Regions from separate parts of the Bacillus sp. JJ1503 genome, predicted to be linked through region 3. Evidence: riboswitches for the same ligand, from Rfam matches in the RefSeq annotation. Region 3 holds a riboswitch; each other region holds the start of a gene.
The links. Region 3 has a riboswitch for lysine ahead of V7149_RS08555 (aspartate kinase). Riboswitches for the same ligand answer to the same signal wherever they lie in the genome.
Positions count from the first base shown of each region.

Region 1: another riboswitch for lysine. It lies ahead of V7149_RS18300 (transporter substrate-binding domain-containing protein); the one in region 3 lies ahead of V7149_RS08555 (aspartate kinase).
Region 2: another riboswitch for lysine. It lies ahead of dapA (4-hydroxy-tetrahydrodipicolinate synthase); the one in region 3 lies ahead of V7149_RS08555 (aspartate kinase).

Region 1 is NZ_JBALOZ010000245.1:12,127-22,406, reverse strand. Features, by position in the region: gene V7149_RS18320 (helix-turn-helix domain-containing protein) at 1-662, opposite strand, end outside; gene V7149_RS18315 (MFS transporter) at 789-2,090, shown strand; gene V7149_RS18310 (leucyl aminopeptidase family protein) at 2,184-3,569, shown strand; gene V7149_RS18305 (GNAT family N-acetyltransferase) at 3,617-4,432, shown strand; lysine riboswitch at 4,533-4,714, shown strand; gene V7149_RS18300 (transporter substrate-binding domain-containing protein) at 4,893-5,750, shown strand; gene V7149_RS18295 (amino acid ABC transporter permease) at 5,813-6,538, shown strand; gene V7149_RS18290 (amino acid ABC transporter ATP-binding protein) at 6,683-7,417, shown strand; gene V7149_RS18285 (winged helix-turn-helix transcriptional regulator) at 7,594-7,917, opposite strand; gene V7149_RS18280 (FAD-dependent monooxygenase) at 8,122-9,222, shown strand; gene V7149_RS18275 (GTP cyclohydrolase II) at 9,264-10,031, shown strand; gene ribD (bifunctional diaminohydroxyphosphoribosylaminopyrimidine deaminase/5-amino-6-(5-phosphoribosylamino)uracil reductase RibD) at 10,162-10,280, shown strand, end outside.
Region 2 is NZ_JBALOZ010000069.1:275-10,554, reverse strand. Features, by position in the region: gene V7149_RS06315 (Crp/Fnr family transcriptional regulator) at 1-648, opposite strand, end outside; gene V7149_RS06310 (NCS2 family permease) at 980-2,266, shown strand; gene V7149_RS06305 (hypothetical protein) at 2,461-3,153, shown strand; gene V7149_RS06300 (GGDEF domain-containing protein) at 3,087-3,866, shown strand; gene dapA (4-hydroxy-tetrahydrodipicolinate synthase) at 3,933-4,817, opposite strand; lysine riboswitch at 4,952-5,131, opposite strand; gene V7149_RS06290 (amino acid ABC transporter ATP-binding protein) at 5,231-5,977, opposite strand; gene V7149_RS06285 (amino acid ABC transporter permease) at 5,992-6,648, opposite strand; gene V7149_RS06280 (amino acid ABC transporter substrate-binding protein) at 6,718-7,491, opposite strand; gene V7149_RS06275 (M20 metallopeptidase family protein) at 7,676-8,833, opposite strand; gene V7149_RS06270 (YfcC family protein) at 8,953-10,280, opposite strand, start outside.
Region 3 is NZ_JBALOZ010000092.1:4,624-14,903, reverse strand. Features, by position in the region: gene uvrC (excinuclease ABC subunit UvrC) at 1-918, shown strand, start outside; lysine riboswitch at 983-1,163, shown strand; gene V7149_RS08555 (aspartate kinase) at 1,332-2,561, shown strand; gene V7149_RS08550 (YslB family protein) at 2,612-3,067, opposite strand; gene V7149_RS08545 (succinate dehydrogenase cytochrome b558 subunit) at 3,442-4,050, shown strand; gene sdhA (succinate dehydrogenase flavoprotein subunit) at 4,118-5,869, shown strand; gene sdhB (succinate dehydrogenase iron-sulfur subunit) at 5,889-6,650, shown strand; gene V7149_RS08530 (acyl-CoA thioesterase) at 6,772-7,239, shown strand; gene V7149_RS08525 (helix-turn-helix domain-containing protein) at 7,382-7,606, shown strand; gene V7149_RS08520 (MarR family winged helix-turn-helix transcriptional regulator) at 7,793-8,251, shown strand; gene racE (glutamate racemase) at 8,262-9,056, shown strand; gene recQ (DNA helicase RecQ) at 9,360-10,280, shown strand, end outside.

The sequences.
Region 1 (10,280 bases), on a different contig from region 3:
TGTGCAGCTTCTTCTGAATGACCAGCGGAAAAATATAAAACCGCTTCATGATAATCTAGATCAAGACGAGTCTTTGGATCTATATAGGCATGGTGTGCTTCGATTTTCGCCCGCTCCCTCAAGAATATGGTTAATGATTGCTCATAGTTCAGTTCAATGAATTTTTCGAGTGCACGGAAGATGCCAATATCTGCTCGCCTTGATGTGAGGTTCATCTGATCGTAAATAACTGCTGCCTGTTCAGAGAATTTCTCCCAACCACTAATCTTTTCTTTGTACAGACAACGGCTGTAAATGTCTAATAACCTTGCTGATACATAGCCGTTCGTTAGGTTTGGGACATACGGCTCAATTAACGCAATAATTTTACTTGCTTTTACCGTATTTAAGAATGTAGTTTCTGGGTCACTTAATTCATCTTCACTATACAGTTCTTCTGCCTGTTCCAAAACCTCGCTTAATTCAGAAAAACTAACCTCTTCCAATAAATCGGATACTTCAACACCTAGCTGTTCAGCGATATAATGCAAGCTTTCTATCGAGGGATTTGCCTTATTATTCTCAATTAGACTTAGCATCCCTTTCGTAAGAGCCACACCGGCAAGCTCCTCGAGTGTCATTTTTCTCTGTTTTCTTAATTTCCGAATTCGTTCCCCTAACATTTTGAGTAGGCACGCTCCTAGTTTCATTTATTTGTTTAATTATATTAAACTTTTGCTTGAATGGGAAGGGAAGGATATGGTAAGATTTGTTTAATTAAATTAAACTTTTCAGAGTGGAGGATTCACATGGAAGAAGTTTATAAGATTAAAAAAGCAACATACCATCTTTGGACATTTACCGTTAGCAAACTGATTTCCACTTTCGGAGCACAGGTTTATTCATTTGCCATTAGCTTTTATATTTTACAAATGACGGGTTCTGCAACGAGTTTTGCAACAAACCTGATTTGCAGTATACTGCCGCGTACTCTTGTATCACCTTTTGCAGGATATGCTGCAGATAGGTATTCAAGGAAGAAGGTCGTCATCGTTGCACAAATTGGTACAACGCTTGCCATTGGGGGATTGCTCCTTGTCATCTTATCCTCAGGTTTATCACTCGGTGCCATTTATGCAACAACCTGCATCTTGTCCATTACGTCAACCTTTTCCGGAGTAACCTTCACATCATCCATTACAGGCCTTGTTGACAAGGAAAGAATTCAGAGAGCCATGTCCCTCAATCAGATGTCTATTTCTTTCGCTTCTATTGGAAGTCCGGCAGTTGGTGGATTATTATACGGTACAGTCTCAATGCCAGTATTTTTAATTTTGTATATGGCCGCTTCCTCCATTGCTGTTATTCTTGAATCAACGATGAATTTCAATCTCTTCGCCAATCGTAGGAAGGATGTCAATGTTGAGCAAAAGGAATCGATGTGGCAAAGCATGAAAGCAGGGATAAGTTATTTGAAATTGCAGCCAATCATTATGACGATGATCTGGATCGGTCTGCTCGTAAATTTCTTATTCGGAGCGTTTGAGGTAGGCTATTCATTCATCCTTATTGAAAAATTGAAAATGTCATCCATTCATTTTGGCTTAACAGAGGGTGCTTTTGCATTTGGAATGCTTTTGCTGTCCATTTATTTAACAGTAAGAAAAGAAGTGAGGTTCCCATTTCTCTTATCCAAAAGAGGAATTATAGGGATGGGAATCACGATGGCGGGAGTAGGATTTCCGTTGCTAGTTTCTTTATCCTATAACATCGTATTTGCTTATTACATGTTCATTATGTTTGGATTCGGCTTACTAGTCATAATCGTCAATACACCTTTGCAGGTGATGATGCAAAAATTAATTGATGATGATTTTAAGGGGCGAGTTTTTTCCATTCTTGAAACAATGTCCATGGCACTTATGCCATTAGGAATGGTCATCTACGGATTTCTGTATGATATTTTTCCTGCACAATGGATATTGTTTTTGTCTTCGATTTTACTAATTGGAGTTGTACTTTTTCTGGCTAGACCTTCTGTCATTCAGCAAGTTCATCCAGAATTAAGAGGAGTTAAAGAAGTTAAAAATCGTGCGGAGTCTTTCTCATAGAATCTTTGAAAAAGAGAGTAGTAGAACAAAGGAATTTTCCTTTCGAATAACGAAATAAAGTAAGGAGATTTAAGAAAAGGGGAGAAACTAACCATGTCATTACAAGCTAGCATTTTATTTTCCAATGATGCGCGCATTCAAGAAAATGGTCACATTAAGCACTATGTTGAAAATAGTAAGGCTGCATTCACAGCATTGTTTCTTGGGGAAGAGTTGACAGTTGTTATAAAAGAAATTGAGCGAGAGCAGCAGTCTCTTGAAAAAACTCGGATGGTTGCAGGAGCTATTGCACGTGAACTAGGCAGCCGCCAAGTATTAAAGGCAGTTATTCAAGCAGATTCAATGAAAGAGGCATTGCCTGGCCTGCAGCTAGATGAGTTAATCACTGCCTTTGTGGAAGGCTGGCATTTAGGCGCATATAAATTTGTTATTTACAAGTCTAAGGAAGATCGATTCCAAACTGAATTAGTAATAGATGGAGCAGCAGAACTAGAGCCATTTATGGAAACAGGAAAAATTCGTGCGGCTGCAACAAACTTTTCTCGTGATTTAATGAATGAGGTTCCAAATGTGTTGAACCCGGAAACATTTCCTTTGATCCTGCAAGACGAGTTTTCTGAAACGGATGTTCAAGTACATGTATTTCATAAAGAAAAGCTTGAGGAAATGGAAATGAACGGTGTTTTAACCGTTGGCCGTGGAAGTAAATATAAGCCATCATTTGTTGAGCTCGTTTATAAGGGGGATGAGTCAAAGCCGCTTGTCGCTCTTGTTGGAAAGGGAGTTACGTTTGATACAGGAGGAATTAGCCTGAAGAGTGGCAGAGATTTAAGTGATATGAGAATGGACATGGGTGGTGCCGCTGCTGTTGCAGGAGCCGTGAAGCTATTAGCAGCATCAAAGGCAAAGGTCAATGTGGTGGCATTGATTCCAATCGTTGAAAATTCGCCGGATAATACGTCCGTGCTTCCAGGGGAAATTATCCGTTATAAGAATGGTCATACGGTTCAAGTAGGGAACACGGATGCAGAAGGACGCCTCATCTTAGCTGACGGTCTAATTCGCGCAGGTGAATGGGGAGCTGGCCATGTTGTGAATATCGCAACCTTAACAGGGGCGATTGTGAACGCACTTGGGACAAAAATAGCAGGGGTCTTTGGAGATGAGCAGCTTTCTAATGAAATGAGGCTGCTGGGCAAAGAAAATGGCGACTTCGTTTGGCCGATGCCATTAGTTGATGAATACGACAGCTATTTAAAAAGCGATTATGCTGATTTTAGCAATATATCTTCTAAAGGGGAGGCTGGGTCCATAACAGCAGGTTTATTCCTTCGCCGTTTTGTGCCTGAATCATGCAAATGGCTTCATGTGGATATGGCAGGCGTAATGGAAAGTGAAGAAACCGGTTACTATCCGAAAACCGCAACGGGATTTGGTGCAAGACTACTAGCAGACTTTACAGTGCATGTTTCAAAGTGAAAATAACATGTTTGTAAGAGACACGAATTATTTGGGGAGGAACCTGTGTGTTAACTAGTAAACAATTAACAGACATTAAAGAACTTCAGCAAGCATGTGAGGCTTCAGAATCATTTGAACTAAAACTAAATTGGGATATGCTGAAAAGTCGAGCAGGAAAAGATCGAGAGGACTTTTTCTATTATGAGGATGAAAAATTAGTAGGTTTTATCGGACTATATGGCTTTGGAAATAAGGTTGAAATATGTGGAATGGTTCATCCAGATTTCCGCCGAAAAGGAATCTTTACTGGGCTTTATCAGGTAGCCCTTCATGAAGTAAAAGAAAAAGGCTATCGAAAGGTTCTTTTGAATGCTCCTACTAATTCAAAGTCTGCAAAAGGATTTCTAGAAACCATCCCATGTAAATATTCTCTTTCAGAATATCAAATGAAGTGGAAAGAAACAGAGCTGAACATATCCGAGGATGTGACTCTTAAACTATCTGCTCCTGACGATTTTGAACTAGAAGTTCAATTGGAGGTTCAATGCTTCGGGTTTGAAGAAGAGGAAGCCAGAGCCTTCAATACTCAAAGATTTGATGATGATCAATATTTAATCATTTTGTTTAACGGAAAGGCAGTAGGAAAAATTCGAGTTTCTCATCTTGATGGTGAAGCTGGGATTTATGGATTTGCTGTTCTTCCAGAGTTTCAAGGAAATGGTATTGGGCGAAAAGCCTTAACAAATATTGTCATAAAGGAACATAAAGCAGGTTTTCCTATTTTCCTAGAGGTAGAAGCGAAAAACGCACATGCACTGCGATTGTATGAATCATGCGGGTTTAGAGCCTATCACTCACAGGATTATTATGAGATCGTATAACAAACATTGGGTTTTCCTTCCATGTGAATCTAGGTAACTTGACATATTTTATCGTTTATTGTAGACTACATGTAACAATTTAATAAGACCTCACTTTTACTAGTGAGGTAGAGGCGCGATGTTTAACAGTCTTTAGTGGAGCTTGAGAAGCAATGATGCTAGAGAGAAGGAAATATCGCCGAAGCTTGTAATATTCTCAGTATTACTGGTTGGGTCTGCAGTTAAGAGCTGCAGGACTGTCTCAATAAACTTCCCGGTTTATTGAGGGGTGCTATCTCATTAAGGGAAAGAAGAGGACTTTAGGGCATATGTATGTAACGAGACCTGAGTGTATCTTAGGTCTCTTTTTATTTTGTGAATTTCCAAAATAAATGAAATATTGCCATTATTAAGAGGTGGCAGTCATACGTAGTTAAGTGGAAAAATATACTAAACTATTATAGCAAAGGGGAGTATGATCATGAGGAAAAAATTATCATTATTTTTAGTAATGTCTTTATCTATGATTTTGCTTTTAGCAGGATGCGGTACGAGCGGCGATAGTGAAAAAACAAAAGAGTCAGGCAGCGCAGGCAGTGACTCAAAGGGAACCTTTAAGGTCGGTATGGAAGCAGGGTATGCTCCTTTCAACTGGACACAAATGGATGATTCCAATGGCGGAGTGAAAATCGATGGCAATGCTGAATATGCAGGCGGATACGATGTTGAAATTGCCAAAAAGATTGCTGAAGGCTTAGGAAAAGAATTAGTCATTGTGAAAACAGAATGGGACGGTCTTGTACCAGCATTACAATCAGGTAAATTAGATGCCATTATTGCAGGAATGTCACCGACAGAAGAACGTAAACAGACAATTGATTTCTCAGAAAACTACTACACATCACATTTTATTATGGTTGTTAAAAAGGGTGGGCCTTTCGAAGGAGCAACTTCTATTAAAGATTTCAAGGGTGCCAAAATTACTGGCCAGTTAAATACGTCTCACTATGCTGTAATTGATCAAATTGAAGGCGTACAGAAAAAGCCTGCTATGGACAATTTTCCTGCGATGCGTGTCGCTTTAGAATCGGGAATAATTGATGGATATGTATCAGAACGTCCTGAAGGAATTAGTGCTTCTTCAGCTAATGCTAACTTTGCAATGGTGGAATTTACAGATGGATTTAAGGCAGATGAGGCAGATACAGCTGTAGCAGTTGGTCTTAAAAAAGGCAGTGAATTAACAGCGAAAATCAATGAAGTTTTAGCAGGCATCTCTGAAGAAGAGCGCCAAAATATTATGGATACTGCGATCAAAAATCAACCAGCAGCAGAATAATGTAGAAGTGAATACCGGCTGCATCCAATTGCAGCCGGTATTTAGATTTAAGGGGGTAAACTATGAGCTTAGAGTGGATTTTAACAATGATTTCAAACAACTGGCCGATGTTCCTTCGTGGAGCAGGGATGACACTCTTTGTTTCCATTATTGGTACGGTCATTGGCGGAATTATAGGTTTATTGGCAGGAGTCATACGTACAATTCCTGTGCCTGAAAATAAAATCAAACGAATATTCTTAAAAGTGGTAAATGCAATTCTTTCTATGTATATAGAATTTTTCCGAGGAACACCGATGATTGTACAGGCCATGGTTATTTTTTATGGTTCTGCTTTAGCATTTGGGATAGATATGAATGTAACAGTTGCAGCAATCGTAATCGTATCAATCAATACGGGAGCCTATATGGCGGAAATTGTTCGTGGTGGTGTTATTTCTATCGATCGAGGACAGTTTGAAGCTGCTCAAGCGGTTGGGATGAATCATGTGCAAACGATGCTTAATGTCGTACTGCCGCAAGTTATTCGAAATATTTTACCGGCTACCGGCAATCAATTTATCATTAATATTAAAGATACTTCCGTACTGAACGTTATTGGCGTAACGGAATTGTATTTCCAAACAAAAACTGTGGCTGGAATCAGCTTTAAATATTTTGAACCATTCTTTGTTGCGTGTGTTCTGTATTTCGTCATGACTTTTACGGTAACACTCATTTTACGCTACTGGGAAAGAAAATTAGACGGACCGGAAAATTACAGCATGATTGAAACAAAAGCTAATTAATAAGAAAAGTGCAAGCGCCTTGTTCAGCCCCGACAAGCACAAGACAAGCCGGCAGGAAGGTTGTACTTTAACCTTCTTGTCGGATTGGCTTGTGACTCGAGGGGCTAGGCGCTGGAGCTAGACAATAACGAAGGAGGAGCACTTTTGGAAAAAGTAATTGAAGTACAGCATTTAAGCAAATCCTTTGGATCTCATGAAGTATTAAAAGATATCGATTTTTCCGTAAATAAAGGGGAAGTTGTTTGTATTATTGGTTCCTCCGGTTCCGGTAAATCAACACTTCTTCGTTGTATAAACCTTTTAGAAAAGCCGAGCGGCGGTCAAATCATATATCATGGTGAAAATATATTAGATGATAAACATGATATTCATGCTTACCGTACAAAGCTTGGAATGGTGTTCCAACAGTTTAACCTATTTAATAATCACACTGTCCTCAGCAATTGTGTTGTTGGCCAGGTGAAGGTATTAAAACGTTCAAAAGAAGAAGCGGAAAAAATCGCCATGAAATATTTAAAGGTTGTAGGTATGGACCAATATGTAAATGCGAAGTCTAAGCAGCTATCAGGCGGGCAAAAACAGCGTGTAGCCATTGCTAGGGCCCTTTCCATGGAGCCGGATGTTATGTTATTTGATGAACCGACTTCAGCCCTTGATCCTGAGATGGTTGGAGAGGTTCTTAAAGTTATGAAGGAGCTCGCTGAAACAGGTCTTACTATGTTAATTGTTACGCATGAAATGGAATTTGCTCGGGAAGTTTCAGACCGTATTGTATTTATGGACAAAGGGGTTATTGCTGAAGAAGGAACGCCAGAGCAAATCTTTAATCAACCAACACAAGAGCGTACGAGAGAATTCCTAAAACGGACATTGAAATAATTTTAGTGGACCGATCCTGGTGCAAGCAGGGATCCAATGGTACACGGATGCTCAATAAAAGAAAGGCGTTCATAAAGTTTCAACTTTGTGAACGCCTGTTTTTTACTTCAATAAAAAAATTCTTTTCTATGAAAGCTTGTTGTTGATTTAGTCGTATGTGTGCATGTGAATGGGTTTTATTCTTCAGATTCCACTTCTACCCACAATTTTGACCACTCTTCTATTTCTCTCATAATTGGCTCCAAGGCTAGACCTTTTTCAGTCAAGGAATACTCAATTCGGACTGGTGTTTCCGGGAAGACTTCACGTTTGACGATTCCTTGGTTTTCAAGATCCTTTAGTCGTTCTGAAAGGACTCTTCCGCTAATGCCAATTGAGGATTCTAACGTACAGAAACGTTTTGTACCTGACAGTAGCTGGTAAATCACGAGGCCAGTCCAGCGCTGACTCAAAATATTCATAGCATTCTCGAATCGAGGACAAAGTAGAGATTTATTCATCATCCATCACCCCTCTATTTATAAAATACCATTTTACAATCATCAATATAATTACCATACATCATAAATACACTTGACACAAGTACCTTTTAAAAATATAATTACTTACATAAAGTAACTAACTAATTGAAATTGAATATAAGATCATTATACCAAATAAATGGATTACAGATGAGGATTTATTTTGAAGAATGGGGGGGTAGCATGAATCTTGAAGCGGATGTTTGCATTGTTGGTGCTGGCCCTGGCGGCGCTTTATTAGGCTATTTGCTAGCGAAGAATAATATATCAACGATTGTTGTCGAGCGTCATGACGGGATTGATAAAGAATTCCGTGGCGAACATTTAAATAAGGATGGAGAAGCCATCTTAAAAAAATATGGCCTATATGAAAAGGTCGAAAATGAAGGTTTACTTTTAATGGAACGAATCGAATATTGGCATCATGGGCAAGTGATTAAGACGGTAACACCTGCTGAAGGAGATCAACATGTAGGAATCCATGTCCCGCAGCGAAATTTATTAAGCGTGTTGAACGGAGAATCCGAACCGTATCCAAATTACAAGCTCATGATGGGCACGAAGGTTACAGAATTAATCAAAGATGAAGATGGCCATATTACTGGAGTGAAAGCAAGAAAAGACGATCAGGAAGTGACCATTAATAGCTCCATCGTTGTAGGTGCGGATGGGCGGTTTTCTACAGTAAGAAAATTGGCGGAAATGCCGTTTCAGACGATCAAACATGGTTATGACCTTCTTTGGGCCAAAATACCAAGCCCGGCAGGATGGGAGCCAACGATTAAACAGACATTGGTTGGGGAAAGTCAGCTAGCTTTATTTACCCAGGCAGGCGGATTTATACAAATCGGCTGGAATATAGAAGAGGGTTCGTATCCTTACTTGAAAAAGCAGTCGTTTGAACCGTTTATCAAGCAAGTGACCGATGCTTTTCCAGACTTGACGGAAACGGTTCAGCAGCACATTCAATCATGGAATGATTTTATTTTATTAAAAGTTCAAAGCTGCCATTGTCCAACATGGGTAAAGGATGGCCTCGTCATTATGGGGGATTCTGCCCATACGATGAGTCCAACGGGAGCATTTGGCATTAATTGTGCCTTAGTTGATGCGAGTGTTTTATCGGAAGTGATCATGGAAGCACTTGCCACCAATGATACGAGTGCGTCTCAATTAAAAAAATATGAAAATGACCGCCGGAATGAGATCGTACAGCTGCAAGAGCAGCAGTTAATAAAAGAAGCATCCTATAAGGATAATTTTACCGTCCCAGCCTTGGCTTGATGACGGTATGAAGTTGAAAAAAGGTATGGGGGGAAATCATGATGGGAGAAATTAAGCTGAATTCGAACAGACTTTCGGTTTTAGAGGATAAAATCCAAATCATAAAATCAGGTGAAGGTGCGATTTACTTAGTGGGACCGATCCGCCTACCGGTTAATTTAAATGGGGAAACAATTGTTTTTAAATGGTATAGCTGGCTAAAAAGCGATGAAGTAATGGAAGATTATCAACAGGTAATTTCTAAATTATCATCTGCGAACCTAGCAGAATATCAACAATCAAGTGTTCTTGTTTATGGTGACTTTGAGTATGAGGATGAAGCTTTGATAAGAATGCACTCCATCTGCCATACAGGAGATATTTTTGGAAGCAAGCGATGCGATTGCGGGTTTCAGCTAAAGCAGTCGATGAAAATGATCGCGGAGCATGGTGTGGGAGCCTTATTTTATTTGGCAAACCATGAAGGCCGGGGAATTGGATTATTTAGTAAGGCCATGGCTTATATCCTTCAAGAAAATGGACACGATACAGTGGAAGCCAATGAAGCTCTTGGCTTTGCTGATGACACAAGAAACTACGATGATGCTATTCAAGTACTTAAAGCTCTAAGAACGAAACCAGTAACGCTTATAACGAATAATCCTAAAAAACTTGAAGCATTAAGAGCTTCAGGGTTGCCTGTCTCAGGGAGAACACCATTATGGGGAGATATCTCCGAATACAATGAACAGTATTTGCGGACAAAAATAAAGAAATCCGGGCATATAGAAGTGGAAGGTACGTTGCCGGCTAAGCCTCGAGTTATGTAACAACTGGATTCAGGTGCAAAGCAGCGTCTGAACCCGGGTGACTGCCCCGCGTTGAAATCTGTCGAAACAGATTATTCAGGTGAATAGACAACACCCGAAAAATTGCTGCAAGAAGGAAGGGACTGTCCGAATGACGAATCATGAATTTTATATGGAATTAGCCTTGAAAAATGCACAAGCGATGAAAGGCCAGACTGATCCAAATCCATTGGTTGGTGCGGTCATTGTAAACGATAACCGTGTTGTAGG
Region 2 (10,280 bases), on a different contig from region 3:
TTTTTCAAGGAGGTAAAAATACTTACCTTGTACATCAATAAGGCCCTCATTTTGAAAATCACCTATGGTTTTGGAAATTGATTCTCTCGTCACACCCAGCATATTTGCTAGTAAAGACTGATTTACTTTCAGGTCTATTTTGTAACCGTTATCACATGGTTTTCCGAAGTTATAAAATAAATCTATGAGTAAATTTGCAACCTTCGTACGGACATCATAGAAGGTTAAATACCGAACTAGCCGATTAAGGATGCGGGTCCTCTCGACAAGAATCATATAGGCTTTTCTAAGGACTGATGGATATTTTTCCACGATATTTAAGAAATCATTCCTGGAAATAAGCCAGGTTGAAACATTCTCTATTGCTTCAATCGATGAGATTCGGTGCTGGTCGTTAGAAAGTGCTTCTGTCTCACCAATAATATCTCCAGGCATTGTTATACCAAGTACAACTTCCCTGCCTTCATGTATACGGCAGACTTTTGCCATTCCTGAGCGAATGATATAAATCTCATCACTTTGATCATTTTCAAATATTAGAACATGGTTTTTTTTGAAATGACGTTCTTTAAGTAAAGGAATGATATTAGATAATTCATTCTCGGGAATATTAGCGAAAATAGCGCAGTCTGTAATTTTGGTAATCAAAGGAATCCAACCTTTCAGTTCATTGTTTCTACTTTCTTTGGAATGATAATGAACATTATACCATGGGAATTAATACGAAAAATTTGTTTAAAAGATCAGGTTTCATTAATATTGGACTTGAAGGATTCATAGTAGCGGTGCTTTCTTTTCAGCGATTATCGCTTACTATGCCGAAACGGCAGGATTAGGATCTCTATCTCTTGGATTGGCTTAGTTAGGGCATTTGTTTTTACTGTCATTTTTTCGATTATTCATGCCCTTGAGGGTTATATATTCTTGCGGCAAGCACAATCTGCTGTGGTGCTTTTCATTAGAAAGAAGTGATTGGCTCTTGTTAAAACAATTAAATCAATGGTTTCATCTTCAAGAAGAAAATACGAGTGTCCGCACAGAGATGGTTGCTGGCCTAACCTCATTTATTACGGTAGCCTATATCATTGTTGTCAACGGTGCGATTTTGAATATGGCTGGCATGCCTTATGAAGCTGTCACTATTGCCACAGTGATTTGCTCCTTTATAGGATGTATGTTATTAGCCTTATGGGCAAATTCTCCACTGGTCATCGTTCCAGGGATGGGGGACAACGCGTTTTTCGTATTTACACTCGTGTTATCTTTCGGCCTATCTTGGCAGCAGGCTTTAGCCGTTGTGTTGATAGCGGGAATTGTTTATGTATTAACGACAACTTCTAAAGTCGCTGTTTTTTTATCAAACTCTATTCCGATGTCTATGATTCATGCTATGACTGCAGGAATTGGCTTATTTATTGCATTTCTAGGTCTGAAAAATGGGGGTGTAATCGTAGCAAACGAGGGAACCTTTGTAGCGCTGGCAAAGATTAGCGATCCCCATGCTTTAACGACCTTGCTTACTCTGCTTATTCTTGTACCGTTGTTTCAGAAGAATGTTAAAGGGAACTTTTTGATCGGAATTTTGATAGGGACATTCATTGGAGCTTTATTTGGTATTGTGGACTTTTCAAAGTTGCGTGATTTCCATCTCTCATTTAACGGTTATCAAGAGGTTTTTTTAGCTTTTGATTTTAGCCAAATAGGTACGTTTCATTTTTGGACAGCCGTATTTTCTTTATCGATGGTCATTATTTTCCAAAATATGAGTGTTCAGCTTGGCATGCTTCCAGATAAATCGAAATTTCGCAAGTCCTTTCAAGCTCATTCCTTTTCAGTCATCGGTGCGGGCCTTTTTGGCTGCAGCCCGACAACGACCGCTGCTGAGTCCGCAACAGGTATTGCCGCGGGCGGCAGAACTGGCTTAACCTCATTAACAACTGGCTTACTGTTTATACCGGCACTTTTTCTAACACCAATTTTTAAAGTGATTCCTAATAGTGCAATCGCACCCGTTTTGATCATTGTTGGATGTCTTATGGTCCAATCGATAAAAGAAATTCCCTTTAGCGATTTTACAGAGGCTTTCCCTGCCTATTTAATGCTGGCCATCATGCCGCTAACGTTTAATATCGCTAACGGAATTGCTTTTGGCTTTATTGCTTACCCGGTATTAAAGTGGGCAACAGGCAGAAAAAAGGAAGTTACAGGAACGATGTATGTCATTGCTTTTTTCTTTCTTCTATATTTTATAGTAGGAGCTTTTTAACAAATCATGTTCTAAAAATGCCCCTTGCAGAGAAGTGTTTATCACTTCTCTATTTTTTATAGTTAAGTGTATGAACATGGGAAAAAACAGGCTCTACTATAGTTTATGAGGTATAATTTAATACATCATATAAAGAAAAAACTGATACATATTTATACTCATATACTATTTATATATACATAAGGAGCAGAAATATGGAGAAAGAAGATTTAAAGCTATTACAGCAAGAAGTAACGAAACTTAGGGCTGAGGGGAAATATAAGGAAACGATTGAGGCATGCTATAATCTTCTGAAGTGCGGAAAAGAATTCGATGATTTTAAATCTATTTTAACTGCCCATATAAATCATGCTGCTTCCTATTATTGTATTGGGGATATAGAGGAAGCCTTTAATAGTATTGATGCCTATGTTGAAGTTTGCAGAGGTTTTGGAGACGAAGCAGATCTATTACATCAGTACAATGTATTGTTTTTGCTTTATGAATATAATAAGGATTTTACGAAGGCCAAGGCGACACTGGAGAATAGCATCAAGCTAGGAAAGAAATTAGAGAAATATAATATCGTTAGTAATGGATATAGCAATTTCAGTCATGTTTTGATGGAGGAAGGCAATTATGAAGCAGCCTTAGAAGCAGGTCAAAAGGGGCTAGAGGCGTCTAAATTACACAAACCCGCCAGTCCTATTCTTGGACTAAGAGTAAAGCTGAACATTGCAAAAGCTTATCTTGAGCTCAATTATTTTCATGATTCAAAAGCACTTATTAATGAAATGATCCATGACCCTATTTTAGAATCCTTTATAAGGGAAAAGTCTCAGTGCTATCATTTACAAGGAAGCTGGTATCGGAAGCAAAAATTATTAAGGAAGCATTTGACTCTTTAACTGTTGCAAAGGAATTAGTGGAAAGCTATCAAGATTTATACTTATTAAAAACGATTCAAGAAGAGCGATGCCAATTGTGTGAGCAGATGGAAGATGTTCAGTTAGGGTATCGTGTTCAAAAGGAATATATATCCTTGATAAACGATATTAATAAACAAGAATTAGCGTTAACGGCTTTAAAGCTTGAAATCAAACATAGTATGGCTGATTTTAAAAGGAAAGCCAATACTGATTTTTTAACAGGTACCTTTAATCGAAGCTATTTAGAAACCACTTCAAATGAGTGGTTAGAACAAGCATCTGTCAAAAATGAAAGTATTGTCTGTATCTTGTTTGACATCGATAATTTTAAAATCATTAATGATCAGTATGGTCACCTTTTTGGTGATGAGGTTATTAAACAAGTAAGTATTGCTTGTTCAAAAACAATAAAGGAAAATGAGCTATTCGCCCGGTATGGCGGGGATGAGTTTGTCGTAATGATTAGGGGCGCTTCACTTGAAAGAGGCAAGAAAAGGGCTGAAGAAATTAGGGAGGTTTTTGGTAAGTTAAAGATCGAAATGAGTGGAAACAGTGTATCCGTAACAACGAGTATGGGAGTTGCGGATAACTTAGACGGAAAAGTTCTATCATTTCATGAATTATTTCATCATGCGGATCTCGGACTATATAAGGCCAAACAAAGCGGAAAAAATAACGTTTCTGTTAAGTGATTTAATACATGTATTTCTTATTAATAAAGCCCACTTCTAACGTTAGGAGTGGGCTTCTTCTAATGATCAAGCATTTACTGGCTGAAGTGTTTGCAATACTTCCTGCAATGCAGTCATTTCCGTATTATTTAAAGGAACTAATGGGAGCCGGACTCCGCCAACTTGAATGCCTTGCAGATTAAGAGCAGCTTTTACTGGTGTTGGATTTGGAGCATTAAATAAAGCCTTCATAATCGGAAGAAGCTCGCGATGGGCAGCCGCTGCTTTCTGAAGCTCACCATTATTAAAGCTATTAATCATGTCTTGCATTTCGTTCCCGATAATGTGGGCAGCAACAGAAACAATCCCTGCTCCTCCGATAGCCAGAACCGGTAAGGTAAGACCGTCATCCCCACTGTATAAAGTAAAGTCAGCTGGGGTCTGGCTGATGATTTGGGCCATGGCATCTAAGTCACCGCTAGCTTCCTTAATTGCTACGATATTTTGAATTTCTGAAAGTCTTACAATTGTCTCAACTGACATATTCACAACGCTTCGTCCTGGAATATTGTACAGCATGATCGGTAATGACGTTGCTTCAGCAATAGCTTTAAAATGCTGATACATGCCTTCCTGAGATGGTTTGTTATAGTATGGCGCAACAAGCATAATGCCATCCACTCCAGCCTCTTCAGCCTTTCTAGTCAAGCTAATGGAAGTTCTTGTATTATTCGAACCTGTTCCAGCTATGATGGGAACCCTGCCGCCAGCTACCTCAACAACAAACTTAAATAGAGCCACTTTCTCTTCCTCTGTTAAAGTTGGCGACTCACCAGTAGTACCTGCAACAACTAATCCGTCTGACCCATTCTCGATTAAATAGTTAACTAAATTTTTTGTCGCTTCAAAATCAACCTCACCGTTATGATCAAATGGCGTTACCATTGCTGTAAGTACTTGACCAAAATTCATAACTTCACACACCCTTTTTTAAATTTTTTTAAAAAGTAGAGGTGATAGGGCCTATTTAAAACTAAACGCAAAAAAGCAACAACGAGGGACTCGCTGTTGCTATAGAAACAATAGTGTAAAAAAATCACCGTTTCTTGTGCGATAGCCCTCCATATAGTCTCTCCTATATGACAGTCCTGTATTTATTCAACACAGGCCCAGCTTTAAGAACATGAGATTCCTAAAACTTCGGCAAATTCCCCTTTTCACAATCATCATAGGGTCTCATTATCCTCCGATTGTGTACTGATGGTCTTTGCGCCTCTATCCTCACTTCAAAAAGATCTTGAAATAAGAACTTATTTAATTGTATTCAATGTTAACTGAAGGTTCCCATAATTGCAAGGGATTTTTAGAAATGTTTTTCCATTAGCTTATTTAAGCACCCGATTCAAGAAGGCTTTTGTCCGGTCAAATTGAGGATTTGAGAACAATTGGTCCGGGTGGCCGGACTCCGCAATTTCTCCGTTATCCATAAATAGAACCTGATTGGCGACCTCTTTAGCAAAGCCCATTTCATGAGTGACGACAATCATCGTCATTTGTTCTTCAGCGAGTGTTTTCATTACTTGCAGCACTTCACCCGTTAATTCCGGGTCTAGGGCTGAAGTAGGCTCATCAAACAGAAGAATCTCTGGCTCCATCATTAAAGCTCTCGCAATAGCGACCCTTTGTTTTTGTCCGCCTGAGAGATTTCCAGGATATGTGCCTGCTTTATCCGCTAACCCAATCTTCTCGAGAATTTCCATGCTGCGCTTCTGAAGGGATTCCGCAGATTCCTTTTTCACCATCTTAGGAGCAATTTCTAAATTTTCTCTTACCGTAAGATGAGGAAATAGATTAAAGTGCTGAAAAACCATCCCCATTTTGGACGTAATCCGATTCAATTCCTGCGGTTTGGAATACTCACCATTTTTAACTAGGTAATTGCCATCTATACAAATGCTGCCATCATTGATTTTCTCAAGATGAATCAGGCTTCGAAGCATGGTGCTTTTTCCTGAACCGGAAGGGCCAATGACGGCGATGACATCATTCTTTTTAACATTAAATGTAATTTGCTTCAGGACATTTAAATGACCGTATGATTTTTTTAGGTTGGATACTTCTATGATAGCCATAATATCAATCCTTCTTATTCAAATTTATAGCGCCGTTCTAGCCATTTAAAGAGCAACGTTAAGATAAGCGTAATTCCTAAATAAATAATGCCGGCAATGAAAAACGGCACAATGGTAAAGTCGCGGTTGACGGCTGTCTGGGCAAAGTGCAAAAGCTCCGGTACAGCGACAGCATATAGCAATGCAGTATCCTTAACAAGTGTCACCGATTCATTTGAAACAGCAGGGAGCGCAATACGGAACATTTGCGGCAGCACTATTCTTGTCGTTGTCTGCCATTTGCTTAAGCCAAGAACCTGTGAAGCCTCATATTGTCCCTTATCAATAGCCAAAAGACCACCACGGAAAATTTCCGCGAAATAGGCGGCGTAATTCAAAATAAAGCCTAAGCAGGCTGCAACAAAACGGTCAAGCACTAAATATTCCCCGATTACAGGGATAAGCGGGAGCCCGAAACAAATAAATAATAATTGCAAGAGGAGCGGGGTTCCACGCATCACATAAATATAGGCCTGTGCCAACCACGAAAGAGGCTTGATCGAACTTTTTACAGCTAAAGTTAATAGAAAGCCTAATGGAATGGACACTATGATGGCGATAATAAATAATAGGATTGTCATCTGAGCCCCTTCAAGCATGGGCTTAATAATTGTGAGAATGTAGTCCATCATGAAAGAATTCCTCCAAAAACAAAACAGGCTTTCCGAGGGAAACCCTGTTTGCTTCTATAATTTGTACGATTAATTTAGAACTTTGTCTGCACCAAACCATTTTTCTGAGATTTTAGCAGCAGTACCGTCCGCGCTCAACTCATCAAGGGCTTTTTGCAGTTCTTTTAATAATTCATCGTTCCCTTTTTTCACACCTACGCCGTATTCCTCTGGCGCTAATGATTCGTCAAGGACCTTAAAGGTACCCTCTTCTTGGGCCATATAGTAATCAATAACGACTTCATCAATGATAACCGCATCTACTCGGCCGGCCTTTAAGTCACTTAAGGCAAGAACATTATCGGCGTATTCGGAAACAGACTTGATGCTGTCTTTAATCGGATTTGCATTTAAGGCATCAGATGCAGAGGAAAGACCTTGAAGACCAATCACCTTTCCATCCAAATCAGCCAAAGTGCTAATGTCAGAATCAGCTTTTGTTGCAATCACTTGGGCATTCGCTAAATAAGGCTTTGTGAATAGAACCATTTCTTTTCGTTTATCAGTAATGGTATACCCATTCCAGATGAGGTCAATTCGTCCGCTGCTGAGTTCAGATTCCTTTGTTTTCCAATCAATCGGCTGGAATTTAACTTCTTTACCCATTTTTTTAACTGCAGCTTTCGCATAATCGATATCAAAGCCTACGAGATTATTATCCTTATCGCGGAAGCCCATAGGAGCAAATTTATCGTCAATTCCAATAATAATTTCGTTATCCTTCGTGCTGGCACTTGATGAACAGCCTGCCAAAATAGTAAAAACAGTTAATATTGATAGAATAATAGCTGAAAAACGTTTCATTAGTAGTAGACCACCTTTTGTCATAATCCTTTAGTGCGTTACCATATTATCATGATAACAAGATAAAATAAAAAAGTAAATAGAAATATTAGGAGATTGATTCTAGTAAAAAAGCTGAGGAAATTAGACAATAAAAAAAGAGGGGAGCGGCCCCTCTTTCATTAGAAAAATCCTATCATGTTGTTTAAGCATTTAAAGCCAGCTGAAGCATCGTTTCAATGCCTGCTGGAATCGTATCCTCATCTACATCAAATTTTGGATGATGGTGAGGGTACTGGCTTTTCTCTCCTTGCATGCCAATGTTGATGAAAGCCCCAACTCTTTCCTTCAAATAAAAGGAATAGTCTTCTGCTCCCATTACGGGATCAATGGACATAAACACGTCTTCACCAAAGGTTTTTTCGATGATTCCTTTCGCATATTCGCATGCTTCTGGATGATTGTATAACGGTGGAGTCCCTTCGATAAAATGATAATGACCTTTTGCGCCAAAGCTTGCACAAATGTCCTTTGTTAATTGCTCTGTTTTTTCGCGCATTAATTCGGCGCCTTCAAATGTTAGGGCCCGAATCGTACCTTGCAGCGTCACCTTATCTGGAATGACATTATAGGAATTACCAGCTTGCATGCCTCCAATTGAAATCACGCCCGCGTGCAAAGGATTCAGGTTTCGGCTGATAATGGATTGGAACGACTGAATAAGATGAGTGGCAATATAGATTGGATCGACCGCCTCATGAGGATAACCGCCATGTCCGCCTTTTCCTTCGATCGTGATGTCAAAGTCATCACTGGAAGCCATTGCATAGCCTGTGGCAAATCCGATTTTGCCAAGCGGCACACCGGACATATAATGGATTCCGTAAATAGCGTCCACACCATCTAAAACGCCCTCTTTCACAAGCTGCTTCGCTCCACTAGGAGACGCTTCCTCAGAGCTTTGGAAGATGAACACAATATTATTTTTTACTAAATGCGGATTCGAGCTCATCCATTTAGCAACGGCGAGCAGGGTAGCTGTGTGGGCATCATGGCCGCATCCGTGCATAACGCCTGGAACAGTTGAAATGTAAGATTTGTCTCCCTCTTCTTGAAGGGGAAGGGCATCCATATCCGCTCTAAGTGCAATTGTTTTTTTTCCTTCGGTCCCTTTAAAATAGCCGACTACATTTGGTGCTGAAAAACGATTGTCAACGGCAATTCCGAATTCAGCTAATCTTTCCTTTACATAAGCAGCTGTTTCGTATTCTTGCCCCGATAGCTCAGGGTGCATATGAAAATGTCTCCGAAGTTTAATTGTCCAGTCGATTAAATTTGAATCAACTAATTTTGTCTGTAGCATGATGAATGAAACCTCCAAATCATAATTAAGTCATAAAACTTTTGGTCATGGAAAAGCCTATGGAGCATGCGGTTAGGATTAAAGGTTTCCTCCGCATACCCCATAGGTGAATTCAATTCTTAAAAAGGCCCGTATTTTATCATTTGTGCAATCAGCAGGAAAACAATCGCTAGTCCTACTTGAATGAATATAAATGGGAGTACCCATTTTACCCATTTTGTATAAGGAATGCCAGCCATCGCAAGCCCCGCAATGAGTACGCCTGATGTTGGGAATATAGAATTGGATATCCCATCACCAAGCTGAAACGCTAGAACGGCTGTCTGTCTTGTCACGCCTACTAAATCAGACAGAGGAGACATAATTGGCATTGTAAGAGCCGCTTGTCCGCTTCCAGATGGAACGAGGAAATTTAGAAACAGCTGAACGAAAAACATCCCGATTGCATTTAAGGCTGGCGGAAGCAGACCTAGGAAGGAAGAAGAGTAATAAAGAATTGAATCCATCAGTTTCCCATCCTGGATGACAACAAGGATCGCCTGCGCAAATCCAATGATGATGGCTCCGCTGATGACTTCTTTTACTCCTTCTAAAAAGCTGTCTGCAATTTTATTCGGGCTTAATTTTCCGATGACCCCGGCAATAACTCCAAATAATAGGAAGAGGGCGCCGATTTCAGTTATATACCAGCCTAGTTTTAAAACGCCAAAAATGAGTGCAACAAAGTTAAGAAGAAAAACAATTAATACTAATTTATGACGAGTTTCGAGCTTTATTTGTGTTTGCTTATTTTTACTTGTTCCTTCATGGAAATTGCCAAAAAATTTAAGCTCAGGATTTTTTTTGATTTTTTTAGCATAGCGATAAATATAAATAACTCCTGCTAAATAGAAAGCCGCGAGAAGAACTAGCCTTAAACCCATGCCAGAAAAAGTTGGCAGTTCGGCAATGTTTTGGGCAACCCCAATGTTAAATGGATTCATAACGGCACTCATAAATCCAATATTCGCTCCAAGTGCTACAATCGCATACCCAACCATGGCATCAAAGCCTAAAGCAATAGCTAATGGCGTAATGATCCCTATATAAACGATCGTTTCTTCCGCCATCCCCATCAATGTGCCGCCAGCCGCAAAAAACAGCGTTACTACTGGAATAAGCAATAATTCTTTATTGGCTAGCTTGTTAGTAATACTGACAATCAAAGCATCGAGAGCGCCAGTCGCCTTTAATACGCCAAAGGCGCCGCCCACAAGTAAAACGAAAAAGATGATTCCTGCTGCTTGGACCATGCCTGAATGAATGCTAGTAAAGATATGAAAGAATCCAACTGGAGATGGGTCCGTAAAATGAAATGAGTCCGGAACGACAATCGTGCGTCCAGCCTTCTCAATTCTATCATATTCTCCTGCTGGCAAAATATAAGTCAAAATCGTAGCGATGACAA
Region 3 (10,280 bases):
GAAATGTTAACATACCTAGGTCAATTTTATTTAAAGGCCAATCACTTTAAGCCAAAAGAAATATTGCTGCCTAATACGGTTAATTCAGATATGGCTGAAGAGCTTTTAGAAGTAAAAACATTTCAACCTCAACGAGGCCAGAAAAAAGAATTAGTCCAATTAGCTTCTAAAAATGCAAAAATCGCCCTTCAAGAAAAGTTCTCCCTTATTGAGAAGGATGAAGAAAGAACCATTAAAGCGATTGAAAATTTGGGGAACCAACTAGGTATTTATACCCCTCATCGAATTGAGGCTTTCGATAACTCGAACATTCAAGGAACAGATCCCGTATCAGCCATGGTTGTTTTTATTGATGGCAAGCCCGAGAAAAGAGAATATCGTAAATATAAAATAAAATCTGTGCAGGGACCGGATGATTATGATTCTATGCGAGAGGTCGTACGTAGAAGGTATTCTCGGGTATTAAAAGAAAACCTGCCTCTTCCAGATTTGATCATCATTGATGGAGGAAAGGGGCATGTTGAGGCAGTAAGAGATGTATTGGAAAATGAATTGGGCCTTGATATCCCTATCTCAGGTTTGGTAAAAGATGAGAAGCATAGAACTTCACAGCTCTTGTACGGGAATCCATTAGAAATTATTCCACTTGGGAGAAACAGTCAGGAGTTCTATCTGCTGCAAAGAATTCAAGATGAAGTCCACCGTTTCGCCATAACGTTCCATCGCCAGCTTAGAGGGAAAAATGCTTTTCAGTCAGTGCTGGATGAAATTCCTGGTATTGGGGAAAAGCGCAAGAAGCAGCTCCTAAAATCCTTTGGGTCTGTCAAAAAGATGAAAGAGGCTAGCATAGAGGAATTTAGAAAAATTGGTATTCCCGCAAATATTGCGGAAGAATTAAAAAGAAAATTAACGGAATAGTATTGTTAGAAGAAAAAGAGCATGCTATAATTACTGAAAATTCAATATCACTTTATAGTATTAAAGTGAAGGTAGAGGTGCGAACTTCAATAGTAAAAGCTTGGAGAAGTATGAGCTTCAATGAAAAGCTTTGAAAGGGAATGTTTGCCGAAGTGGATAAAGTCTCATAACTTTTTTCGCTGGTCTTGCATTTAATAAATGTAAGATTGTCAAGACAAAAAACGTCTTGGAGAGCTATCTCACTGTGTGAATCGTATTTTTTTATACGTTTATAAACACAGCAATGGGATAGAATCTCATTGCTTTTTTTTATGCAGAAATCCAATCAATCGGGTATTTCCGGCATATTTTATAAAGCAATTTAAGAGACGGCTTCCAATCAACAATTTTCACATTAAGAAAGAGGGAAAAACATGGGACTTATCATTCAAAAGTTTGGTGGAACATCTGTTGCTAATGTAGAAAAAATTCGAAATGTTGCCAATCGGGTAATCGAAGAAAAGAATAAGGGCAATGATGTCGTTGTGGTTGTTTCTGCAATGGGGAAATCTACCGATCAACTTGTCAGTCTGGCAAAGGAAATTTCCTCCTCTCCAAGCAAAAGAGAAATGGACATGCTTTTAACTACAGGTGAACAGGTGACGATTTCTTTATTAGCAATGGCCTTAACAGAAAAGGGATTTCCAGCCGTATCCTTAACAGGCTGGCAGGCAGGAATAAAAACAGAATCAGTACACGGAAATGCAAGAATATTGGATATAGATACTTCTAAGCTGAAAAGTGAGCTTAACGAAGGGAGGATTGTAATTGTTGCGGGGTTCCAAGGCATAACGGAAGACGGATCCATTTCAACATTGGGTCGTGGGGGCTCAGATACGACGGCAGTCGCAATAGCCGCTGCTTTAAAAGCGGATAAATGTGATATTTATACAGACGTGACAGGAGTGTATACAACAGATCCGCGCTATGTTAAAGACGCAAGAAAATTATTAGCGGTTTCCTATGATGAAATGCTTGAGCTTGCTCATTTAGGTGCTGGCGTATTGCATCCTAGAGCAGTAGAATTTGCAAAAAACTATCAAATCCCAATTGAAGTGCGTTCAAGCAGTGAAAGTGAATCAGGGACTATAATCGAGGAGGAAGTAAACATGGAAGAGAATTTAGTTGTCCGGGGAATAGCATTTGAAAACGAAATCACAAGAGTCACTGTTATTGGGTTGCCGAACTCCTTAATTGGGTTATCCACAGTCTTCTCTGAATTAGCAAAAAATCATATTAATGTTGATATTATTATTCAAAGTACATTAGCAGAACAATCAGCTAATCTATCCTTCTCGATTAAAAATGAAGATCTTGATGACACCATAAAGGTTCTAGAAAACTGTAAGAATAAATTAAACTATAGCCGTATTGAATCTGAGACGGGTCTTGCCAAAGTTTCGATTATTGGTTCAGGAATGGTTTCAAATCCAGGGGTAGCAGCTGAGATGTTTGAAGTGCTGGCCTCCAATGATATCGAAGTAAAGATGGTGAGTACATCAGAAATTAAGGTTTCAACGGTTATTGGACAAGAAAAAATGGTACAGGCTGTTGAGGCCCTTCACGAAGCCTTTCATTTATCAGGTATATCGATTAATTCTTAATATTAAGAAAGAGGCTTTCTTTGTACCGAAAGCCTCTTTTTCGTCAGAAGTTAATATTCGATTTTGTCCTTTTTATCCCATTTAACTGTAAACTGAATTTTTCCTTTTCTTTTATTAGGATGTTCATACGATTCGCAAATTACTTCAGATTGCAGTTCAATTTGCTGAGCAATAAACCCTGCCTCAAGCTGAAAAGTGCATCGATTATTATTTTTACAGCGCTCTTGTATGAAAGAACTTGAAAGTTCAAATTCCATCTCATTTTTTGATTCTTTCTTAAGGACTAGGTTTCCCCATGAAGCTTGCTCGAAGAAATCAATTATTTCGGACACTGTCTTTTGAGGATATTTACGTGCAAGGGTTTTTCCAGCCCAATATAATATTTCAGGCGCATCATCGCCTAATATGTCGTGTAAAAGAACTTCCCTTATCAATTCGTATCCAAAGACAGAAATGGATTCGGCTTTTTGTTCAATTGGAATTAATTCTGAAGCTGTTTCGTTCAAGCTAAGATCCCCTCTTTCTATTATTCTTCTATTATATACAAATGAGAAGGAATTTAGTTATAGAATGATGAAAAAGCTGGCTGTTTTGCAGTGGAAGATTAATACTTTTTTAATATATTAAACCAAACGGGCTATCACTTAATAAATATGGTTAAATAGGTCAAAATACGTAATATTAATATATTTTTATGATTTTGATATTTACAACATTTTATGTAATCGTTTCCTTGACGCTCTAGGATGTTGGGAGTAAAATGGACATGTCACATAATTGTAAGAAAATGATATGCCATTTTCGAATTGATGTTTTGGTGAAATTCTTACATACGAAGTAACAACACCTTACATCTTGCAAAAAAATAGGGGGGTAAATCATGGCGGGTAATCGAGAATTTTTAAATCGCAGATTGCATTCATTGCTAGGTGTTATACCAGTAGGACTATTTTTAGTTCAGCATCTAGTAGTCAATCATTTTGCAACAGGGGGAGAGGAGTCTTTTAATAAGGCAGCAGGTTTTATGGAAAATCTGCCGTTTAGAATTATTTTAGAAACCTTTATTATTTTCTTGCCTTTATTATTTCATGCCATCTATGGGCTTTATATTGCTTTTACAGCAAAAAACAATGTAAGCAAATATGGATTCTTCCGTAACTGGATGTTCATGCTGCAACGTGTGTCTGGTGTTATTACACTTATTTTCATTGCATGGCATGTATGGGAGACTCGTGTACAAGCTGCATTTGGCGCAGATGTTAATTTCCAAATGATGGAGAATATTCTTTCGAATCCATTTATGTTCTGGTTTTATATAGTAGGCGTTATTTCAACAATCTTCCACTTCTCTAATGGATTATGGTCTTTCTGTGTAAGCTGGGGGATTACAATTTCACCTCGTTCACAATTAATAACAACATACGTTACAATTGTTATCTTTATTTTATTATCAATTGTCGGTATTCGTGCGATTACAGCATTTGTTTAATAAGCAGTAGAAAATGTTCGGATGAAATTTTGCTTTAGTTTTACTATGTAATAGGGAGTGAGTCACTATGGCTAAAGGTAAGGTAATCGTTGTCGGCGGCGGTCTAGCCGGCTTAATGGCAACAATTAAAGTTGCAGAATCAGGGACTCCGGTTGAGTTATTTTCCTTAGTACCGGTTAAACGTTCTCACTCTGTTTGTGCCCAAGGCGGCATTAACGGAGCTGTTAATACAAAGGGTGAAGGAGATTCACCATATATCCACTTTGATGACACTATTTACGGCGGAGACTTTTTAGCAAACCAGCCGCCAGTTAAAGCAATGTGTGAAGCAGCACCTGGAATTATCCATTTATTCGACCGTATGGGTGTTATGTTTAATCGTACACCTGAAGGTTTACTCGATTTCCGTCGCTTTGGTGGAACACAGCATCACCGTACTGCATTTGCTGGAGCTACAACAGGTCAGCAGCTTTTATATGCCTTAGATGAACAAGTACGCCGACAAGAGGTTGTAGGACTTGTTACGAAATACGAAGGCTGGGAATTCTTAGGTGCCGTTATTGATGATGATGGAGTTTGCCGTGGAATTTCAGCACAGAATTTAACTTCTGGTGAAATCCAAACATTTGCTGCAGATGCCGTTATTATGGCTACAGGCGGCCCTGGAATTATTTTTGGTAAATCAACAAACTCAGTGATCAATACAGGATCAGCTGCTTCTATTGTTTATCAGCAAGGGGCTTATTATGCGAATGGTGAATTTATTCAAATTCATCCAACTGCAATCCCTGGAGACGATAAGCTTCGTCTTATGAGTGAATCTGCACGTGGTGAAGGCGGACGTGTTTGGACTTATAAGGATGGTAAGCCTTGGTATTTCCTTGAAGAGAAATATCCTGCATATGGGAACCTAGTACCGCGTGATATTGCAACACGTGAAATTTTTGATGTATGTGTCAATCAAAAACTAGGTATTAATGGAGAAAACATGGTATATCTGGATCTTTCTCATAAAGATGCGCATGAGCTTGATATTAAACTTGGCGGAATCATCGAAATTTACGAGAAGTTTATGGGTGATGATCCACGCAAAGTTCCAATGAAGATCTTCCCTGCCGTTCACTATTCAATGGGTGGACTATGGGTGGACTATGAACAGCAAACGAGCATTCCTGGCTTATTTGCAGCAGGTGAGTGTGATTATTCACAGCACGGTGCAAACCGTTTAGGTGCAAACTCCTTACTTTCAGCTATTTACGGTGGGATGGTTGCTGGACCAAATGCGGTTAAATATATTGATGGTCTTGAGAAAAGCGTTGATTCTATTTCTTCTTCTGTATTTGATCGTCATGTTAAAGAAGAGGAAGCAAAATGGAATGGCATCTTGTCTTTAGATGGAACTGAAAACGCTTATGTTCTTCATAAAGAACTTGGTGAGTGGATGACTGATAACGTGACAGTTGTTCGTGAAAACAGCAAGCTATTGAAAACGGATGAGAAAATTGTAGAGTTAATGGAACGTTTCAAAAACATTAATATTAACGATACAGCAAAATGGAGCAACCAAGGGGCTGCATTTACTCGTCAACTAAAAAATATGCTTCACTTATCTCGTGTTATTACAATTGGTGCATATAACCGTAATGAAAGCCGTGGGGCTCATTACAAGCCAGAATTCCCTAATCGTAATGATGAAGAATTCTTAAAGACAACAATGGCAAAATACACTGGAGAAGATACTGCTCCTGCCTTCCATTACGAGGAAGTTGATATTTCATTAATTGAACCACGTAAACGTGACTATACAAAAAAACATTAAGAGAAGGGGAGAGTAAGTGATGAGTGACAAAAAAACAATTCGCTTTATTATAACTCGTCAAGACAGTCCAGATTCTGCACCTTATGATGAAGAGTTTGAAGTGGAGTACCGTCCGAACTTAAACGTTATTTCAGCACTCATGGAAATACGCCGTAACCCTGTTAATGTGAAAGGTGACAAAACAACACCAATAGCATGGGATATGAACTGTCTTGAGGAAGTTTGCGGTGCCTGTTCAATGATTATTAATGGAAAACCACGCCAATCTTGTTCGGCGCTAGTTGACCAATTAGAGCAGCCAATCCGTTTAGCTCCTATGCGTACGTTCCCTGTTGTAAGAGACTTACAAGTAGATAGAAGCCGGATGTTTGATTCATTGAAAAAGGTTAAAGCGTGGATTCCAATTGACGGTACGTATGATCTTGGTCCAGGACCACGTATGCCGGAACCAAAACGTCAATGGGCATACGAGTTATCTAAATGTATGACATGTGGTGTATGTTTAGAAGCTTGTCCGAATGTAAATAGCAAAACAAACTTTATGGGACCGGCTGTCTTTAACCAAGTTCGCTTATTTAATGCCCATCCAACTGGGGAAATGAATAAAGCTGAGCGTTTAAATGCGTTTATGGAAGATGGCGGAATGACAGGCTGTGGAAATTCACAAAACTGTGTGCAATCATGTCCAAAAGGAATTCCTATTACAACATCAATCGCTGCTGTAAACCGTGCAGCTACATTACAATCTTTCAAAAACTTCTTTGGAAGCGATCAAGTTTAATAAACGAAAGCCCTTCTTCCACTTGGAAGAGGGGTTTTTTGTTTTCAATTTATTCTAATAGTTATATAATTGTAGAATAAATGAATGATTATTCACTTTTGATTAGAGTGGGGGAGATTACATGAACAGAATAGGCTATATAAATGATTTTTCTGCTTGGGAAGAAGGTTTTGAATTTTTTCATCCTGTTAAGGTCCGTTTTTCAGAAACAGATATGTTCGGTCATTTAAATAATACAGTTCCCTTTACTTATTTTGAAGTAGCAAGAATTGAATTTTTCAAAAGCATCGGCTTTATGCAGAATTGGGTAAATCCAAAAAATGAAACCATTCCCGTTGTAGCTGATTTGCAATGCGATTTTTTAAAGCAGGTTTTCTTTGATGAACGTTTAAAAATATATGTGAAGGCAGCAACGATCGGTACAACTTCAGTAGATCTTCACTATATGGGGAAAAAAGAGGATGGATCCGTCTGCTTTACGGGCAGAGGGACAATGGTTCAAATTTCGAAGAAAACAGGAAAAGGCTATCCATGGACTGAAGAAATGAAAACTTTGCTTCAAAATCATGTCACGAAGCTTACTAATTAATTTTAATAACTTTTTTAAATAAAATCTTCTCCACTAAGGAATTGGTGTCACTCAAGTCCTCTGCCTTACATAAGATATTGTGACTAAATATATACCCATCCCGCGGTTCATAGCTGGCGAAAGGCAAGGAGGGTTACAATACTTGAAGGAGAACGAATTTACTCATAAGCCGTTACTCACCAAACGAGAAAGAGAAGTATTCGAACTGTTAGTACAGGATAAAACAACTAGAGAAATCGCTGGTGAATTGTTTATAAGCGAAAAGACGGTTCGGAACCACATTTCGAATGCCATGCAAAAGCTTGGTGTTAAGGGGCGATCACAAGCTGTTGTAGAGCTCCTTCGAATGGGAGAGCTAGAACTTTAATTAAGACCGGCCATCCATTATTGGATGCCGGTTTATATTATTTAATAAGTAAATTATATTTAATATACGCTTCTATATTTAATTCAGCCTTGAAATTTAGCTGAAAAAAGGTGAAAATAAATGCAATAGAGCTTGTGGATTATATCACTTGTTGGAATAGAAATAGCAATATAGGAGTTGTATGTAATGGATTTAGAAGATGTGAAAGCAGTTGATGAAATAGATACAGTAGCTATGATAGAAAAAGAGCTGCGCTATATATCAGGCATTATTAAGCAAAAGGGCCGTGAAATATTAAGCAATTACAAAATTACTCCACCCCAATTTGTTGCCCTCCAATGGCTTTTTGAAGAGGGAGATATGACAATTGGAGAGCTGTCGAATAAAATGTATCTTGCCTTTAGCACAACGACAGATCTTGTTGATCGTATGGAAAAAAACAACCTTGTTAAACGGGTTAAAGACCCTAATGACCGAAGAGTTGTTCGAATCCATCTTTTGGAAGAAGGGGAAAGGATTATTGACGAGTGTATTAAAAAGCGGCAATTATATTTAAAAGAGGTACTCGTTAATTTCACCGATGAAGAGGTTCAGCTCCTAAAAAATAACTTAACAAGATTACATCAAGATATGCGCGAAGAATGAGGCGGTTCGATTGGAAAATCCGATAGGTATTATTGATTCAGGTGTCGGAGGCTTGACTGTAGTGAAGGAAGTAATGAGGCAGCTCCCAAATGAGGAAATTATATATTTGGGGGATACGGCACGATGTCCATATGGACCAAGGCCAGGTGAAGAAGTTAAAGCATTTACTTGGGAAATAACGAGGTTTCTTTTAAACAAACAAATCAAAATGCTAATTATTGCCTGTAACACTGCAACAGCCGTTGCACTAGATGAAATCAGAAGTTCGCTGCCTATACCGGTAATTGGAGTGATATCTCCAGGAGCAAGAGCAGCGATAAAGAAAACAAAAAATAAAACGATTGGTGTCATAGGCACAGAAGGAACGATAAAGAGCGGCGCATATGAAATGGCCTTAAGGCAAATTAATAGCCGGGTAGTGATTCATAGCCTAGCCTGTCCTAAATTTGTCCCCCTCGTGGAAAGTGGGGAATTTGAGGGTCTTTTAGCTGAGAGGATCGTAACTGAAACGTTGCAGCCATTAAGAAATAAAGGAATGGATACACTAATATTAGGTTGTACACATTATCCATTGCTTGAGCCGTTAATACAAAAGGCAGTAGGGAAACAAGTCGGCGTTATTAGTTCAGGAGACGAAACAGCAAGAGAGGTTAGTACGATTCTTTATCATCAAGGCTTATTAAATAGCTGTCAGGACGAGCCAAAACATCATTTTTACACAACAGGATCGACAGATATTTTCACAAAAATTGCTTCCGAATGGTTGGCTGTACCAGTTCAAAATGTAAAAAAAGTTAAGTTATAGACCTCCTTTAGGGAGGTTTTTGTATTGGATAGGATTATCTGAGCATAGCGGTCACCAGTTCCGTTATTTGATGCAAAATGGGTTGATTTTTTATGCTTGCGGACATTGGTTCCTTCATTATGTAAAAAAACAGTGATTTTTATGCTTATTTTCGTATATAACGTATTCTGTGTCCGATTAGATCCTAAATAACCGTTGTTTTATGCTAATAATGGCTTTTGTGTCCGCATTAGCAATTCATTTCCAAGTCTATGAGAAAAATGATAAGATTATATCAAATATAATAGAATAAGGTGATATATTTTGTACGCACAGGCAGAAACTTATTTAAAGCAATACTTTGGATATTCCACATTTCGTTCCGGGCAAAAGGAAATTATCCACAATTTGCTGCAGCATAAAAATACGCTCGGCATCCTTCCAACTGGAGGAGGCAAATCCCTCTGCTTTCAGATTCCCGCACTCATTCTCCCAGGAACAGCCATTGTCATCTCTCCATTAATTTCCTTAATGAAAGATCAAGTTGATTCATTAATCACTGCAGAAATTCGAGCCACATTTATTAATAGCTCCCTTAATATGCAGGAATATAAAAAAAGAATGGCTGATATCCTTGCCGGGAAGTATAAATTAATTTATGTTGCTCCAGAACGTTTTGAATCAGACAGCTTTATAGAAATGCTCAATTCTCTGCAAATATCTATGATTGTATTTGATGAGGCCCATTGTATTTCCCAATGGGGCCATGATTTCAGACCAAGCTATCGTTCCATCATTAATCATTTGGGCAGACTTAATCAAGAACCCGTAGTTGCAGCATTAACAGCAACAGCCACAAAGGATGTTGCGGATGATATTCGGAATCTCTTACATATTCACGAATCTGATAGCTTCATTACGGGTTTTGCAAGGGAAAATCTTGCTTTTAACGTGATGAAGGGTGTTAACAAAAGAGAATTTATTACACAATATTTGAAGAATCATCCTAGAGAATCAGGGATTATCTATACATCAAGCCGGAAAGAAACTGATCAGCTATACAGCTACTTAAAGGAAAAGAACCATTCTGTTGCTAAGTATCATGCAGGAATGGGGGAGGATGCACGTAAGGAGTCACAAAACCAGTTTGTTTTTGATGAAGCTGATATTATGATCGCGACTAATGCATTTGGAATGGGAATTGATAAATCCAATGTTCGTTTTGTTATCCATTATAACCTCCCG